One region of the Micromonospora noduli genome, then DNA from elsewhere that is predicted to be linked to it. Evidence: riboswitches for the same ligand, from Rfam matches in the RefSeq annotation. Region 1 holds a riboswitch; each other region holds the start of a gene.
The links. A riboswitch is a leader RNA that binds a small molecule or an ion and turns the genes downstream of it on or off. The one in region 1 is predicted to bind cyclic di-AMP.
Positions count from the first base shown of each region.

Region 1 (4,900 bases):
ACTCCGGCAAGCCGTACGCGGTCACCGACATGGGCGACGAGGGCGACCGGTTCGTGGAGCGGTTCCCGCTGGCCGGGTCGGGTTACGTGCTGCGCCGGGACATGTCCAACGTGGACGAGGTGCTGACCGCACTGCTGGACACCGATCCGCTGGCCGAGGCCCGCTGGGCCACCCGCCGCCGCTACCTGGGTGACTTCCCGGCCGAGTCGTACGCTGAGGCGTTCCTGACCGCTGCCCGCCGGGAGCTGGCACCGGCTGAGACACTGACCGCGTCCACACCGGCGTAGGGTCTGTTTCATAAGGGCGGTCGAGCCGAGGCCGGCCGCCCTGACCGCTCAGCGGTACGGGTCCAGCAGCGCCAGCACCGCCGCCGGGTCCTCCACGTGCGCGTTGTGCCCGAGACCGGGCAGCGTGGCGACCGGTACGCCGTACTCCTTGAGCTGTTCGTCGGTGACCATCGGATCGTTCTCCCCGCGCGCCAGCACCACCGGCACGTCGGTCGCCGCCAGCAGCGCGGTCAGGTCGGGCTCGCCGACGGCGAAGGCGGTCGGGTCCATGGCGAGGCGCCACCGGCCGTCGACCTGGCGCAGCCCGGCGTCCACCACGGGGTGGTCCGGCGGGACCAGGCCGGCCAGCCCGGAGACCCGCAGGTAGCGGCGAGCCGCCTCGGTGCGGCTGGCGAACCAGCTCACCGGGCGGGCGGCGACCTCGGCCGCGCGGGTCAGCTCATCGGGTGACCAGAGCGCCTTGATGCCCAGCCCGACGACCGCGTCCACCGGCGTTCCGGCGTCGCGGGCGGCCAGCGCCAGGCCGACCACCCCACCCAGCGAGTGCCCGAGCACGACGAGCCGGTCGTCGGGAGCGAGGGCCTGCGCGACCTGCTGGGCGAAGCCCGCGAAGGAGTACGACGGCAGCGGCGACGCCCAGCCGTGGCCGGCGAGGTCCGGTGCCAGCCACCGCCCGGGCCAGTGCTGCTCAAGGTACGGGGCCCAGGGCAACCACACGTCCCCGGTCGCTCCCATGCCGTGCAGCAGCAGCAGGACCGGCCTGCGGCCGGCGTGACCACCCGTCTTCTCCACCACGGCCGCAGTCTCCCACGGTTCACGGCCGGGTACGAGAGCCGTCGATGACGGACCGCGCGGACAAACGCCGCGGGCGCCGGCCCCTTGTGGGAGACGGCGCCCGCGGCGGTCAGCGTGCCCGGGTCAGGCGGAGTAGCCCCGGCTGGTGATCCAGTTGGCCAGGTCGATAGTGGTGATCCAGTACGACGGGTCGGCCGGGTTCGCCGAGTCGGCGATCCGTACGGTGCGACCGTTGTCCTTGTAGCCCACCACGGCGATGTAGTGCCCGCCGCCGTAGGAGTGCCAGCCGCCGTCGGTGTCGGTGGCGTCCCCGACGACGTTGGCCACCACGCCCCGGCCGTCGGTGATGGCCTTCACCACGTCGGCCTGGAGGCGGTCCATCTGGGCCGGGCTGGGCGCGCCGGGGAACATCCGGGTCCGGTACGGGGAGCCCTTCACCTCGGCGTTGAGCACCCGCGTGGTGTCCTCGGCCGAGTTGGTGCCCATCTCGGTGGTGCCCAGCTCGGCGCCGAGCTCCTGCTGTGTGCGGTCGATGCCGGCGGCGCTGAGCGCGTTCCGGGTGGCCGCCGGGCCGCAGTTGTAGTAGGTGTTCTGCGCCTCGTAGTCGTAGTCGAGCACCTTGGTCGCGGGCGGCTTCGGCCGCTCCGGCTTCCGGGTCAGGTCGGGGTTGCTGCTGGCCTTGGCGGCGGGCGACGCGGCGCTGGTGGCCGGGGCGGCCGTGGTCGGCACGGCGCTGGCCGAGGGGGACGCGTCCCGAGCCTCGCCGCGGGAGGCGGCGACGTCGCTGCGCATCTCGGCGACAGTGGTCGCGGTGCGCTGGCCGGCCGGGGCGTCGTCGGCAGTGGTGAGCAGGGCGCCGGTGGTGGTGGCGATCGCGAGGGCCGCCGCGGAGGCGGCGACGATCTGGTACGGGCGCTCGGTGGCGAGGCGGCGGAGCTGACGCTGCAGGGTGTGCTTCACGGGGTCCTCCACGGATCGGGGGAGAGCGGCACACCGGGGCCGGACCGGTATCCGGGCAGGCGCCAGCGCGCGGACAGTGGTCCGCGGATGGTGAACCGCTCAGGGGAACGCCCGGCGCGGCCGGGCGGGGAAGGCGATGACCCGGGGGGTCAGCTCACCGTCACGCGACGAATGAGCGGGTGCACCGCCGCGCCGTGGAGGCGAGGGAACAACCGAGGGGTGGAAAGGTGCTGCACGAGGATGGGACTCCTTCCGACACCGCCTACCGGGTTAGCTGACGGATTCGGGCGGGAAGACGCCCTACCGCGGGCCGTGGCTCGCGGATTCACCCCGGACTTACTGGTGGGTCCCCGGTTCGTTGATCACGATTAAGCGGGTCGATGCGGCGTCGCGTCTTGCGATCGGTTACCGCACCGGACGGCACGACACTACTGGCGTCTCAACGCCCTGCCAAGCCAGGTTCACCTGCGTAAACCCCAATCGGCGCGACAATTTCTGCGCGTATTGCCGATGATGTGACTCGATGGGACAAGCGGTTACGGCGACGCCTGCGGGCGACAACCGGACAGGCCGCAAAGAATGCGGCCACAATCGCGTGAACAATCCCGCCGATCGCGTCGGACGTCCGGTTTCCCGATTGGGTGACCGGCCTCACATCACGGATTGGGCTCAACCCGCCCGGGCCGGGCGCCAGCGTGCCACGACGGTGGGACGCAACGCCCCGGCCACCGTGCGGCGCGCGGGGACCAGGGTCGGGCGTAGCCGGGCCGCCGCGGCGTACGCCTCCTCGGCGAGGGCACGAGCCGAATCGGCGGCCAACTCCGCGTCGCGCCAGGCGGCCCGCTCACGGTCGGCGGCCACCTGGTAGTCGGCCAGCCGCGCATCCCGGACCACCCGGCTGATCAGCACCTCCTGCTCGACCGGGTGTCGCCGGGGATCCCAGCCGCGCCGGTGCCCGAACACGTCGCCGAGCTGCGCCATCGTCAGGTCGCCCCGCCAGTACGCCGCCATCGCCGCCCGGTGCAGATAGCGTTCCCGGGCGGCGTACTCGGCCGGGGTGTGCGGGGTCTGCGGGGTGGGCAGCGCCCCGGCGCCCGCGAAGCGACGGGCGGCGGTGTCCGCCTCGTCGTACCCGATCCAGGCCTGCTCCAGCTGCTCCTGAGCGGTCAGCCAGGCGGCGCGTCGTCGCTTGGCGGTGGTGGCCGCGCCGGCCGCGGCGACGGCGACCTCCTCGGCGTAGCGGCGCCTGTCGACGGCCTCGGCGGCGGCCAGCTCCCGAGGAGTGGGCCCGGCCGGGAGCGGGTCGTCAGTTGGCCGGTCCCGTTCGGGGCGGGCGGCCAGCACGGCGAGCAGGCCCAGGGTCAGCAGGAACAGCGTCGACCAGATGGCGGCGGCCCGCGGCATCTCGGTCACGAACTGGTAGAAGACGACGGTCTCCATGGTCGGCACCTCGGGGAGAGAGCAGTGCGATGGGGAGCCGCGCCGACCAGTGGGCCACGGCGGGCCACGGATCGGCGGGTCAGGGGGCGGGTGGGTCGACAGGGCGCGGTGTCGGGACGGTCGTCCCGGTGGCTCAGCGCCCGGGTGGAGCCCGGGAAGCCCGACCACCCGCTGCGTCGACGAGGGACGGCCGGTCAGATTCGGCCGCGCGGACCGGCAGCACGCCGGCCGCGATGGTGCCCTGATCGTCGGGGAGCGCCACCGGCGTGTCGACCGACCACGTCGGGACCGACTCCTCGGCGGCCTCCGGCGGTATCGCCGGGGCCGGGCGGGCCGCACCGTGTGCCTCGGAGTGGCGGTAGCAGGCCGTCAGCGACCCGGCGGCGACCGAGGCTGGCACCGCGCTCGACGTCGGCACCGGGCCGGGTGTTGGCGTGGCGGCCGTGGCCGGGCCTGCGCCGAGCGCCAGGGCCGCGACGACGGCGAGGCTGGTCAGCACCCGAGTCGCCCAGCGCGCCACCCACCACAGCGGACAGGTGAACGCGACCGGAAGCACGTCCCCACGCTACCGTCGCGCCGACCCGGGCGCACCGACCACGGGCGTGTCGGAGCACGCCGCGCCGACCTCGTTGACCAGGGTGGACGTTGTCAGCGAAGGTCGACGTACGTTGATCGACCGGCGGGCTGAGCGACCTCGTCGGCAGGTACGTCGACCTCGCCACGGGCGCTGCCTGCGGGGTCCCGTGCGTCATCGTCGCCGGCCGCCCGTTGTCGGGGGACGGGCGCCGGACGGGCCGCACGGCGCGGCGCGAGCCGGCGCATCATCGGGGTTTCGACGAAGCGGTGCAGCAGCCCGGCGAGGATCAGGTTCGCCGCCAGGAAGCCGAGCACCACGGCCGGGCCACGCCAGCCCGCGAAGCCGATCCCCCACGTCCCGCTCCAGCGCAGCACGCTCGTCATCACCAGGACGTGCACCAGGTAGAAGGCGAACGAGACCTCACCGAGCCAGACCACCGGCCGGGACCGCCACGGCGAGCGCCGACCCCGCACGTCCGCGTCCGCGGCCGCGGTGATCACCAACAGGTACGCGACCGCGAGCAGCGTGGTCCACAGCTCGGCGCGGATCCACTGCGCGGCCGCCACCCAGGTGACCACGAAGATCCCGCTGGCCACTGTCAGCCCGGGACCACGCCAGAGCCCCCGGCGCATCAATTCGGCCGCCACCGCGCCCAGCCAGAACTCCAGCGACCGCACCGGCGGGAAGATCTGGGTGAACCACCAGCGGCTCACCTCCGGCACCAACTCCTGTGCCGGCCAGAGCGCGAGGATCAGCAGCGGCAGCACGACGATCAGCGCCCAGAGCAGCTTCGGTCGGGCCCGGCGCAGCAGCGGCAGCGCCAGCGGCAGACAGAGGTAGA
Region 1 is NZ_PYAC01000033.1:176,578-181,477, forward strand. It holds gene MED15_RS25435 (CDP-glycerol glycerophosphotransferase family protein) at 1-287, shown strand, start outside; gene MED15_RS25440 (alpha/beta fold hydrolase) at 336-1,082, opposite strand; gene MED15_RS25445 (C39 family peptidase) at 1,206-2,054, opposite strand; cyclic di-AMP (ydaO/yuaA leader) riboswitch at 2,287-2,427, opposite strand; gene MED15_RS25450 (hypothetical protein) at 2,712-3,482, opposite strand; gene MED15_RS25455 (hypothetical protein) at 3,616-4,038, opposite strand; gene MED15_RS25460 (acyltransferase family protein) at 4,131-4,900, opposite strand, start outside.

Region 2 (4,900 bases), on a different contig from region 1:
CACATCGCGCGACACGAAGGCCCCCGGTCACCGACCGGGGGCCTTCGTGGTTCTCAGCGCGGCGCGCCGACCGGGGACGGCAACAGCTGCACGTCGGCGAGGTCGACGTACATGATCCGGTGGCCGAACTGGATCTGCGCGTACCGGTTCTTGCCGCGAATCACCGTCCAGTCGCCGGGCGAGGAGCCGTCGAACGTGCTGGCCCGGTAGTACTCGCCGGCCAGCACCGCGCCGACGGCGTACCGCTGCCCGGCGGCCAGGGTGTACTGGAGCGGCGAGATCGCCTGGTAGGGCACCCCTTCCGGGTACGCGGACTGCTCCGGGTACGCCCGTCCGTAGACCGGAACGGTGGTCCGGCCGGGCTTCGGCGTGGCCACGACGCCGACGGTCCAACTGGCGGTCGGCGCGGACGCCGGGTTGTGGAACCAGGCCCGCTGCCCGAGGTACCAGATCGCCGTCCAGTCGCCCTGCCGCCCGGCCAGCGCGTACGTCTGCCCGGCGGATGCCCGGGCCCCGTGGTCCGACACGGTCATCGTGTTCGGGCTGCCGTCCGGGCGCAGCGCGATGTCGTTGACCAGCGGCGCGTCCGCGGACGGTGCGCTGCGCAGCACCACCGCCGAGGAGCCGCGTGGCGCGCAGGGCACGCCCGGGGTGACGCAGCCGGTGAACGCCGGCTGGTTGGTGGTGTAGTCCGGGTCGATCCGGACCATTCCGGTGGCCGGGGTGCCGGTGTCCAGCCGAGGTGCGTGCAGCAGGTCGAAGTAGTGCGTCCAGTCCCAGTACGGGCCCGGATCCCAGTGCATTCCCCGCACTGTCGAGGCGATGGTGCCGGGCACGTTGTCGTGGCCGATGATGTGCTGGCGGTCCAGTGGGATGCCCAGCCTCAGCGCCAGGTGTCGGACCAGCTTCGCCGAGGTCCGGTACATCGCCTCGGTGTACCAGGTGCCCTGCGCCGCGAAGCCCTCGTGTTCCAGCCCGATCGACTTCGCGTTGACGTACCAGTTGCCGGCGTGCCAGCCGACGTCCTTGGTCTTCACGTGCTGCGCGATGTGCCCGTCGACCGAGCGCAGCGAGTAGTGCCAGCTCACGTAGGTCGGGTCCTGGACGAGTTTCAGGGTCGTGGCCCAACTCGCCTCGGTGTCGTGGATGACGATGTACTCGATCTTCTGCCGGGCGGGTCGGTCGGAGAGGTCGTGGTTGCCGTAGTCCCCGTCGCCGAACGCTTCGTAGGGCGCCGGGATCCACTCGCAGGAGATGGTACGGGGGCACTCCACCCCGTCCGGGCGGGCCAGGCGGCGCAGGCCCAGCCGGTCCAACCAGGAACGCTCGGGCCGCACCACACGGGCCGGCAGGGTGATCCGCTGGCCGTCGTCGGTCACCCGGGCTTCGCCCGCGCCGATGGTGGTGAAGACCTCGTCGGCGAAGGCTGCCGCGGCGTCGGCGCTGTCCGCGCCCGAGTAGCGGGCGACCGCGCCGTACCAGGCCGCCGGGTCGGTGTCCGCGCCGACCGGCGCGCCCAGATCCCTCTGGTACGCGCTCAGCAGCGCGGCCCCACCCCGGATGTTGAGGCCCGCGTCGGTGCGCAGTGCCTCGGGGGTGGCGCCGGTCAGCGTGGCGGCGGCGTCGACGGTCTGCAATGCGGCGGTGGACGGCTCGGGTGCCTCGACCGGCCGGGGCGCGGGCACCCGGGCGGGACGGGAGTCGTCGCCGCGTGGGTCCTCGGCGCCGGCGTCGTGGTGGCCGCGCCCGGGTAGGGCGGCCACGTGCCGCGCATCGGTCAGGTGCATCGGACCGTAGCCGCCACTGGTGCTCGGTGTGCCGGCGTTGGTGTCCCAGCGCGACTCCAGGTAGGAGACGCCGAGCAGCACGACGGCCGGCACGCCGTACTCGGTGGCCGCTGCGGCGTACTGCTGCTGGCGGTCGGTGGTGGGCGCGGCGGCGGCCGGGCCGGCGGAGAGTGGCACAGTGGTTGCGGCGGCGACCACGGTGGCGGCGAGCAGTGCGCGCCAGCCGGTCGACAGGGTTGGATGGTGCATCGAACCCCCTAGATTTTCGCGGAGTGAGGTCAGGTCACCATCGCGCCGTCCGGGAGGTCACGTCAATACCTTTCCATCTATCGAAGCATGCGGAAAGAATTCTTCACACACGGTCGGTGACCTCGTCCAATCCGTACGGAGTGTCACTGCCGCACGGGTTGCGGATCGGTAACAAGCGTCTCTACTCTGGTCATTCGTCGGCCCGACAGCAGCTCCGCCCAGCCCGGGCGGTAACGGACCGACACCGCCGAGTCGTTTCCGAACGAACCGGGGACCCAGGTCCCTCGGGGTGAATCCGCAGCCACTGCGGTAGGGCGCCGACTTCCCGCCCGAACCCGTCAGCTAACCCGGTAGGCGGTCAGGAAGAAGGAGTACGGAACCCCGGTGGCACTCCATGCCCCGCGGCCGTCGTCCGAGCGGTCGGCATCAGCCGGTCCGTCGTCGATCGTGCCGCGCCCACGCTGGTCCCGCTTCACCACCGCACTCGCCGCGCTGGCCGGCATCGCCGTCGTTCTGACCGGCAGTGCCACGGCGGCCCACGCCGACCCGTCCGTCGCCGAGATCGAGCGCCAGATCGACGCCGACTGGAACAAGCTCGAACCGATCATCGAGCGGCACAACGCCACCCGCACCGACCTCACCGCGAAGCGCAAGCAGGCCGACGCGCTGGCCGCCCGGATCACTCCGCTTGAGCGCCAGGTCGACGCCGCGATGGACAAGGTCAGTGCCCTGGCCGTGCGCGCCTACATGGGTGAGAACGTCTCGACCGTCAACGCGATGCTGGGTAGCCGGTCGCCCAGCGAGGTGGTCGGCCAGCTGGAAATGCTCGACCGCTTCGCGCACAACCAGCAGAAGGACGTACGCCAGGTGGCCGACCTGCGCGACCAGTTGGCCGCGCAGAAGGCGCCACTGGACGAGATGGTGGCCCAGCTGAGCCGCACGGAAGCTCAGCTGGCGGCGAAGAAGAAGCAAATCAACGACGAGATCGACCGCCTACAGAAGTTGCGCCTGAAGGTGTACGGCAGCGGCGGCGGCGGTCCGCTGCGCCCAGCGCCCTGCCCGGGTAGCTACCCTGGCGGTGCCGCGGGCACGGCGGTCAAGTTCGCCTGCGCGCAGATCGGCAAGCCCTACGTCTGGGGTGCCGAAGGCCCGAACTCGTACGACTGCTCCGGGCTGATGCTGGCCGCCTGGGCGAAGGCCGGCGTGTCGCTGCCGCACAACGCCGCCGCGCAGAGCCGGGTCACCAAGGACGTCAGCAAGGGTGACCTGCGCCCCGGCGACCTGGTCTTCTACTACAGCGACATCCACCACGTCGGCATGTACGTCGGCGGCGGCTGGGTGGTGCACGCCTCGCAGGCCGGTCAGCCGGTAAAGATGAAGAAGGTCGACGACGGCCCGATCCACAGCTACGGCCGTCCAGGCTGACCCCGGGTGATCGAAGGGCCCGTCGCGATCCGTCGCGGCGGGCCCTCGTCGTCTCGGTCCTGGCGGCTGAACCTCAGCGGGTCGGCCAGGTGCGCCAGTGCCGCCAGGCGCGGCTGGGCGTCGGCCCCCGCTGGCCCTGGTAGCGCGAGCCGTAGACCACCGAGCCGTACGGGTGCTCGGCCGGCGAGGAGAGTCGGAAGATGCAGAGCTGCCCGATCTTCATGCCCGGCCACAGGGTGATCGGCAGGTTCGCCACGTTCGAGAGTTCCAGCGTCACGTGACCGGAGAAGCCCGGGTCGATGAAGCCGGCGGTGGAGTGCGTGAGCAGCCCGAGCCGGCCCAGGGAGCTCTTGCCCTCCAGTCGGCCGGCGAGATGGTCACCCAGCGAGATGACCTCCAGTGTCGAGGCGAGGACGAACTCCCCGGGGTGCAGCACGAACGGCTCGCCGTCGGGGACCTCGACCGCCGAGGTCAGGTCGTCCTGCTGCATGGCGGGATCGATGTGGGTATAGAGGTGGTTGTTGAAAACCCGGAACAGCCGGTCGAGTCGGACGTCGATGCTGGACGGTTGGACCAGCGTGGGCTCGAACGGCTCCAGGCCCAGCGTGCCGGCCTTGATCTCGGAGACCAGGTCGCGGTCGGAGAGCAGCATCGGACCACCATAGCCGCGTTGCCAAAAGTGGCCGGATTCGGTGCCGGTGACCAGCGCGTCGAGGTCGCTGCTCGTACATTTGTTCGATAGAATGCCCACATGGCTTCCTGGTCCGAATTCGCCGCCGACGAGCCCCGACTCGCCGACGGGATCCGCGTTCTCCTCCAGCAATACGGGCCGGGCTTCGGCTATCTGGCCACGGTCCGTGCCGACGGCGGGCCCCGCGTCCATCCGGTCTCCCCGGTCATCACCGCCGAGGGGCTGTTCTGCTTCATCATCGACTCGCCCAAGCGCCGCGACCTCGAACGTGACGGCCGTTACGCGCTGCACTCGTTCCCTGCGGAGGAGAGCGACGACGAGGCGTACGTGGCGGGGCGTGCCCGTCCGGTGACCGATCCGGTCCTCGTGGCGCAGTTGGCGCACAGCGCCCGGGCTGAGCCGCAGGTCGACTGGCGGCTCTTCGAGTTCACGGTCGACGTGGCCATGCTCACCCGCCGCGAGCAGCACATCGCTGGCATCCCGGGCCTCGCGCCGGGTCGGCCGGCCGTTCGGGTCTGGCTCGACCCAAACGCCCCGTCGGCGGTGGCCGCGCCCCTCGCCGTCCCGCAGGCGCGCCCGACCCGCCTCAGCCGTGACGTCCAGTGCACGGCCGCCTGACCAGGGCCGGAAGATCATCGGTGCCGGCTCAGTCGTAACGGAGCCGGCACCCGCCGCCCACCGCCTGCGGTGATCAACTCGACTTCAAGAAGATCGCGGTGTCCCAGCGCTCCGGATGCCCCGACTTCCA
Region 2 is NZ_PYAC01000018.1:3,520-8,419, forward strand. It holds gene MED15_RS19725 (N-acetylmuramoyl-L-alanine amidase) at 54-2,036, opposite strand; cyclic di-AMP (ydaO/yuaA leader) riboswitch at 2,272-2,407, shown strand; gene MED15_RS19730 (C40 family peptidase) at 2,484-3,461, shown strand; gene dcd (dCTP deaminase) at 3,535-4,113, opposite strand; gene MED15_RS19740 (pyridoxamine 5'-phosphate oxidase family protein) at 4,213-4,770, shown strand.
Region 2: it holds a riboswitch for cyclic di-AMP, as region 1 does, so the genes downstream of both, MED15_RS19730 (C40 family peptidase) here and MED15_RS25445 (C39 family peptidase) in region 1, are expected to answer to the same signal.

Region 3 (4,900 bases), on a different contig from region 1:
CGACCCTGCACTCGCTGGGCACCCTCTTCCCGGGGATGACCGCCACCCGCCCTGACCCGCCCGAGGTGGCGGCGGTGAAGGGCTCGCTGCGGATGCGCCGGGTGCTGGAGCGGGCGGCCCGCGACGCGGTGCCGGGCGGCCCGGGTGAGCTGCGGCTGCTCTACCGCGGCACGCTGCTGCGGCTGGACCGGGCCGCGCTGGACCGGATCCGGGACCGCGCGCTGCAACGCGGCGCACGACGCAACGAGGTGCGCCGGGCCGGTTTCGACGGGGTGTTCGCCGCGCTCTGGGCGCAGGCCCGTGAGCTGAGCAGCGGTCGACTGCCGGAGCAACCGGCCTTCGAGGCGGAGATCGCCGAGCGGTCGGAGTTCCGGGAGTTCCTCAAGGCGTGGTGGCCTCGGCTGCACCCCCGGCACGTGCTCGGCTGGCTGGCGCAGCCGGACCGGCTGCGCCGGTACGCCGGGGGGATCCTCTCCTCGGCGGAGATCCGGCTGCTCAACGCCGCTTACCGGAACCTGGACTCGGCTGGGCTGACCATCGCCGACGTGGCGTTGCTGGACGAGTTGGACGCGCTGCTCGGTAAGCCCGCGCAGCCGGCTCGCGCGCGACGCGATCCGTTCCAGCTCGCTGGCGGCGTCCGTGAGCTGAGCACCCTCGGTGAACGGCAGCGGGCCGCCCGCGCGGCGGCCCGGGAGCGTCCGGAGGACTACCGGGAGTACGCGCACGTGGTGGTGGACGAGGCGCAGGACGTCTCGCCGATGCAGTGGCGGATGATCGGTCGACGCGGCCGGCTGGCCTCCTGGACCGTGGTGGGCGACCCCGCGCAGACCGCGTGGACCGGCGATCCGGAGGAGCTGACCCGAGCCCGCGACCAGGCGCTGGGCCGGCGCAAGCGACACGACTTCACGCTCACCACGAACTACCGCAACTCGGCGGAGATCTTCGCGGTGGCGGCGGCGGAGATCCGTCGGCTCTACCCGGACCTGCCGCTGCCGACCGCCGTGCGCTCCACCGGGGTCGAGCCGGTGGAGCTGGTGGTGCCCGCGACGGGGTTGGAGACCGCGACCGTGGAGGCCGCCGCCGGCCTGCTGGCCGAGGTGGAGGGCACGGTCGGGGTGATCACGCCGGTCCCCCGCCGGGACGAGGTCGCCGGGTGGCTGGGCGCGCTCGGCGCGCCGAGGTTGCAGGTGGTGACCAGCCTGGAGGCCAAGGGCATGGAGTACGACGGGGTGGTGCTGGTCGCCCCGAGCGAGATCCGGGCGGATCCGGGCGCCGGGGTGCGCACCCTGTACGTGGCGCTCTCCCGAGCCACCCAGCGGCTCACCACCATCGACCCGACCGGCTGACGTGTGCGGACTGCCGCCAGCGGAAGGCCCTGCCCGTACACTTGCACACATAGCGATGTGAGCATACATTTGACCGGGTCCCGACCAGCGGCGGAAGGTGGTTCTCGTGGGCGCAGGTCATGACCACCACCATGGGTCCGTCGCCAATGCCGCACACCAGCACCGAGGTCGACTCTGGGCGGCTTTCGGGTTGCTCGCCACCCTGATGGTGGTCGAGGCGGTGGCCGCCCTGCACACCGGCTCGCTCGCCCTGCTCTCCGACGCCGGGCACATGTTCACCGACGTGCTCGGCATCGGGATGGCGCTCGCTGCCATCACGGCGACCCGGCGGGCCACCGGCGACCCGCAGCGCACCTTCGGGCTCTACCGGCTCGAGGTGCTCGCCGCGCTGGCCAACGCCGTCCTGCTCTCCGGCGTCGCGATCTACGTGGTGATCGAGGCGATCCGCCGTTTCGGCGACCCGCACCAGGTCATCGCCGGCCCGATGCTCGCGGTGGCCGTGCTCGGCCTGCTCGCGAACATCGCCGCCTTCGCGCTGCTGCGCGCCGGGGCCCGGGAGAGCATCAACCTCCAGGGTGCCTACCTGGAGGTGCTCGGTGACCTGCTCGGCTCGCTCGGCGTCATCGGCGCGGCACTGCTCATCACCGTCACCGACTGGTGGTGGGCCGACCCCCTGGTCGCGGTCGCCATCGGCGTGTTCATCCTGCCGCGCACCTGGCGGCTGGCCCGCGCCGCCATCCGCATCCTGGTGCAGGCCGCCCCGGAGCACCTCCAGGTGACGGCCGTGCACGACCGGCTCGCCGCCGTCCCCGGTGTCGTCGAGGTGCACGACCTGCACGTCTGGACGCTCACCTCGGGCATGGAGGTCGCCTCCGCTCACCTGACCATGGCACCCGGCGCGGAGGTCGGCGCGGTGCTCACCGCAGCGCGTACGGCCCTGCATGACGACTTCCGCATCGAGCACGCGACGTTGCAGATCGAGCCCGGCGCCGCTTCTGGAGCCTGTGGCTCCATCGAATGGTGACGGAGCCGTAATTTTCCGTGGTGACGCACGCACCGTCCGTCACAACGGCTGCAGGGGCCCCACTGGCACCGGTAGGCTCGGTCCCGGCCTCCACCAGGCGGCGCCCTCCCGGCGCCGGTGGCGGTCGCCGCCTAATCGCCCAACTGGGCGAACCGGGGAACCATGTTCCTGGGGTGTATCCGCGTCAGCGGTAGGGATCTTCCGTCCCGAACCCGTCAGCTAACCCGGTCGGCGGCTGACGGAAGGACATGCGCAGTGGCACCAGCACGACCACCCGCCGCCCGCCTGGCGGCCCTGATCGTCGCGATGTTCGCCCTCGGCGTCGCGCTTCCGGCCGGCACCGCCTCGGCCGCTCCCCCGACCGGCCTGCGGGCCGCCGCACCCGACTCCGACGAGGAGGGCGGCACCCCGGCGTTGCGGGCCCAACTCGAGGCGGCCAGCAAGGGCTACCTGGACGCGAAGCGCGCCCTGGACACCTCCGTGCAACGGCAGAAGCAGCTCGCCACCCAGCTGAAGACCATTGAGGTCGAGATCGAGCAGCGCAACGGCAAGGTCGGCGAGATCGCCGAAGTGGCCTACCGCACCGGTCGGCTCGGCGCGATGTCGGCGCTGCTCAACAGCAACACCCCGGAAGGCTTCATGGACCGGGCGGCCGCGCTGGACGCGGTGGCCGCCAACGAGGACCGGGTGCTGCGCGACCTGCTGAACAGCAAGGACAAGGCCAACCGCACCCGCGTCGGCCTGGACGGCGAGATCAACGAACAGCGCAAGCAGGTCGCGGTGATGGCCAAGCGCAAGGAGCAGGCCGAACGGGCCCTGACCGTGGCCACCGCACCCAAACCGCAGACCACCGCCGACACCGGCTCCAACCGGGGCACCTCCAGCGCCAACGCGACGGCCGCGCCGCGCAACTCCGACGGCTCCTGGCCCTCCGAGTCGTGCAGCGTCAACGACCCCACCCCGGCCAGCGGCTGCATCACCCCACGCACCCTGCACGCGCTCAACCAGGCCAAGGCCGCGGGATTCACCCGGTACGTCTCGTGCCACCGCCCCAGCGGCTCCGGTGAACACCCGAAGGGCCGGGCCTGCGACTTCGCGGCGCAGAAGGGCGGCTTCGGCGGGGACGCCACCGGCGGCGACAAGACGTACGGCAACAACCTGGCCGCGTACTTCATCCGCAACGCGGACCGGCTCGCCGTGCTCTACGTGATCTGGTACAGGCAGATCTGGCTGCCCAGCAGCGGGTGGAAGTCGTACAGCGGGGCGCACGGCACCCCGTCGACCGACCACACCAACCACGTACACCTGTCGGTCTACTGACCCACGCGTCGTGATGCCTGTGAGTCGTCGTGATGACTCACAGGCATCACGTGCGTCCGGGGTCGGGCTACGTCGCCGGGCGTACCCCTGATGTCGTCGCTCGTCGGACGACCCGGCCGCGGTCGGCGGGCAGCATCGCGGTATGCCTCGGATCCGACCCACCACCCGCAAGGCGCTGCTCACCCTGCACCTCGTCACCTCGCTCGGCTGGCTCGGCGCCGACCTGGTGCTGCTCACCCTCGGCATCGCCGTGGAGCGAGGTGCCGACCCGGCGGTGGTCTATCCGGTCACGGCCCTGGTCGGCACGCTGCTGTTCGCGCCGCTGAGCGTCCTGGTCTGGCTGATCGGAGTCGCCAGCTCGCTACTCACCCCGTGGGGTCTGCTGCGCCACCGCTGGGTGCTGGTCAAGCTCGTGCTCACCACGGTGATGGTCGGGCTGGTGCTGTTCCTGCTCACCCCGAACCTGCGTCACGCCGGAGCGGTCGGCGCCGCCCTGCCCGCCCGGGATCGCGCCGACCTGGTCATCGCGCCGGCGGTGTCGACCAGCCTGATGATCATCGCGACGGTGCTGTCCACCTACAAGCCGTGGGGCCGGCGTCCCGCCACCCGACCCGCACGCACGAGCCGTGATCGCGCCGGAACCACGGTCTAGGCGCCGCGGCCGCTGCACGCGGGCGCCGCAGCGACCTCGCCTTGCTGCTCGGGGGAGTCTCGCTGGTAGGCGTTATACCAAGGAGTCATATTTATACCTCTGAGGTATGTCGCTCACCGGAGTAGCACCGCCCAAACGGATGTCGCCACGGCGACCTCTGCCTGCTGAAACGACAGTGACACCCAGGCCCTGAGCAGGATGGTGCAGCGCCAGCGCCGAACACGGCGCGGCACTGGGCGGCGCGGGGCTACAGCGGGCGGCGCGGGCGCGGGTCAGGTGGGCGGGGGGTTGCCGGTGCGGTCGAGGGCGGCGCCCAGCCGGGTGGCGAGGGCGAGGTGAGCGGCCTGGGCCTGGCGGAACGCGTACCGGAACAGGGGCCTCGGCGCGGTCAGGGTGATCTCGACGTCGATGCGGACCAGACCGTCCGGCTCGGCGCGCAGTCGGGTGTGGTTTCGCACGGTGGTGGCCGGCCACTGGCGGGCAACCATGACGATCTCGTCGGCCTCGCTGATCAGCACGTCCGCGTGGTAGGTGGTCCGGAAGCGCAGCGGACCGGCC
Region 3 is NZ_PYAC01000004.1:116,129-121,028, forward strand. It holds gene MED15_RS07810 (HelD family protein) at 1-1,346, shown strand, start outside; gene MED15_RS07815 (cation diffusion facilitator family transporter) at 1,453-2,370, shown strand; cyclic di-AMP (ydaO/yuaA leader) riboswitch at 2,489-2,620, shown strand; gene MED15_RS07820 (coiled-coil domain-containing protein) at 2,626-3,690, shown strand; gene MED15_RS07825 (DUF2269 domain-containing protein) at 3,833-4,342, shown strand; gene MED15_RS07830 (SRPBCC family protein) at 4,615-4,900, opposite strand, start outside.
Region 3: it holds a riboswitch for cyclic di-AMP, as region 1 does, so the genes downstream of both, MED15_RS07820 (coiled-coil domain-containing protein) here and MED15_RS25445 (C39 family peptidase) in region 1, are expected to answer to the same signal.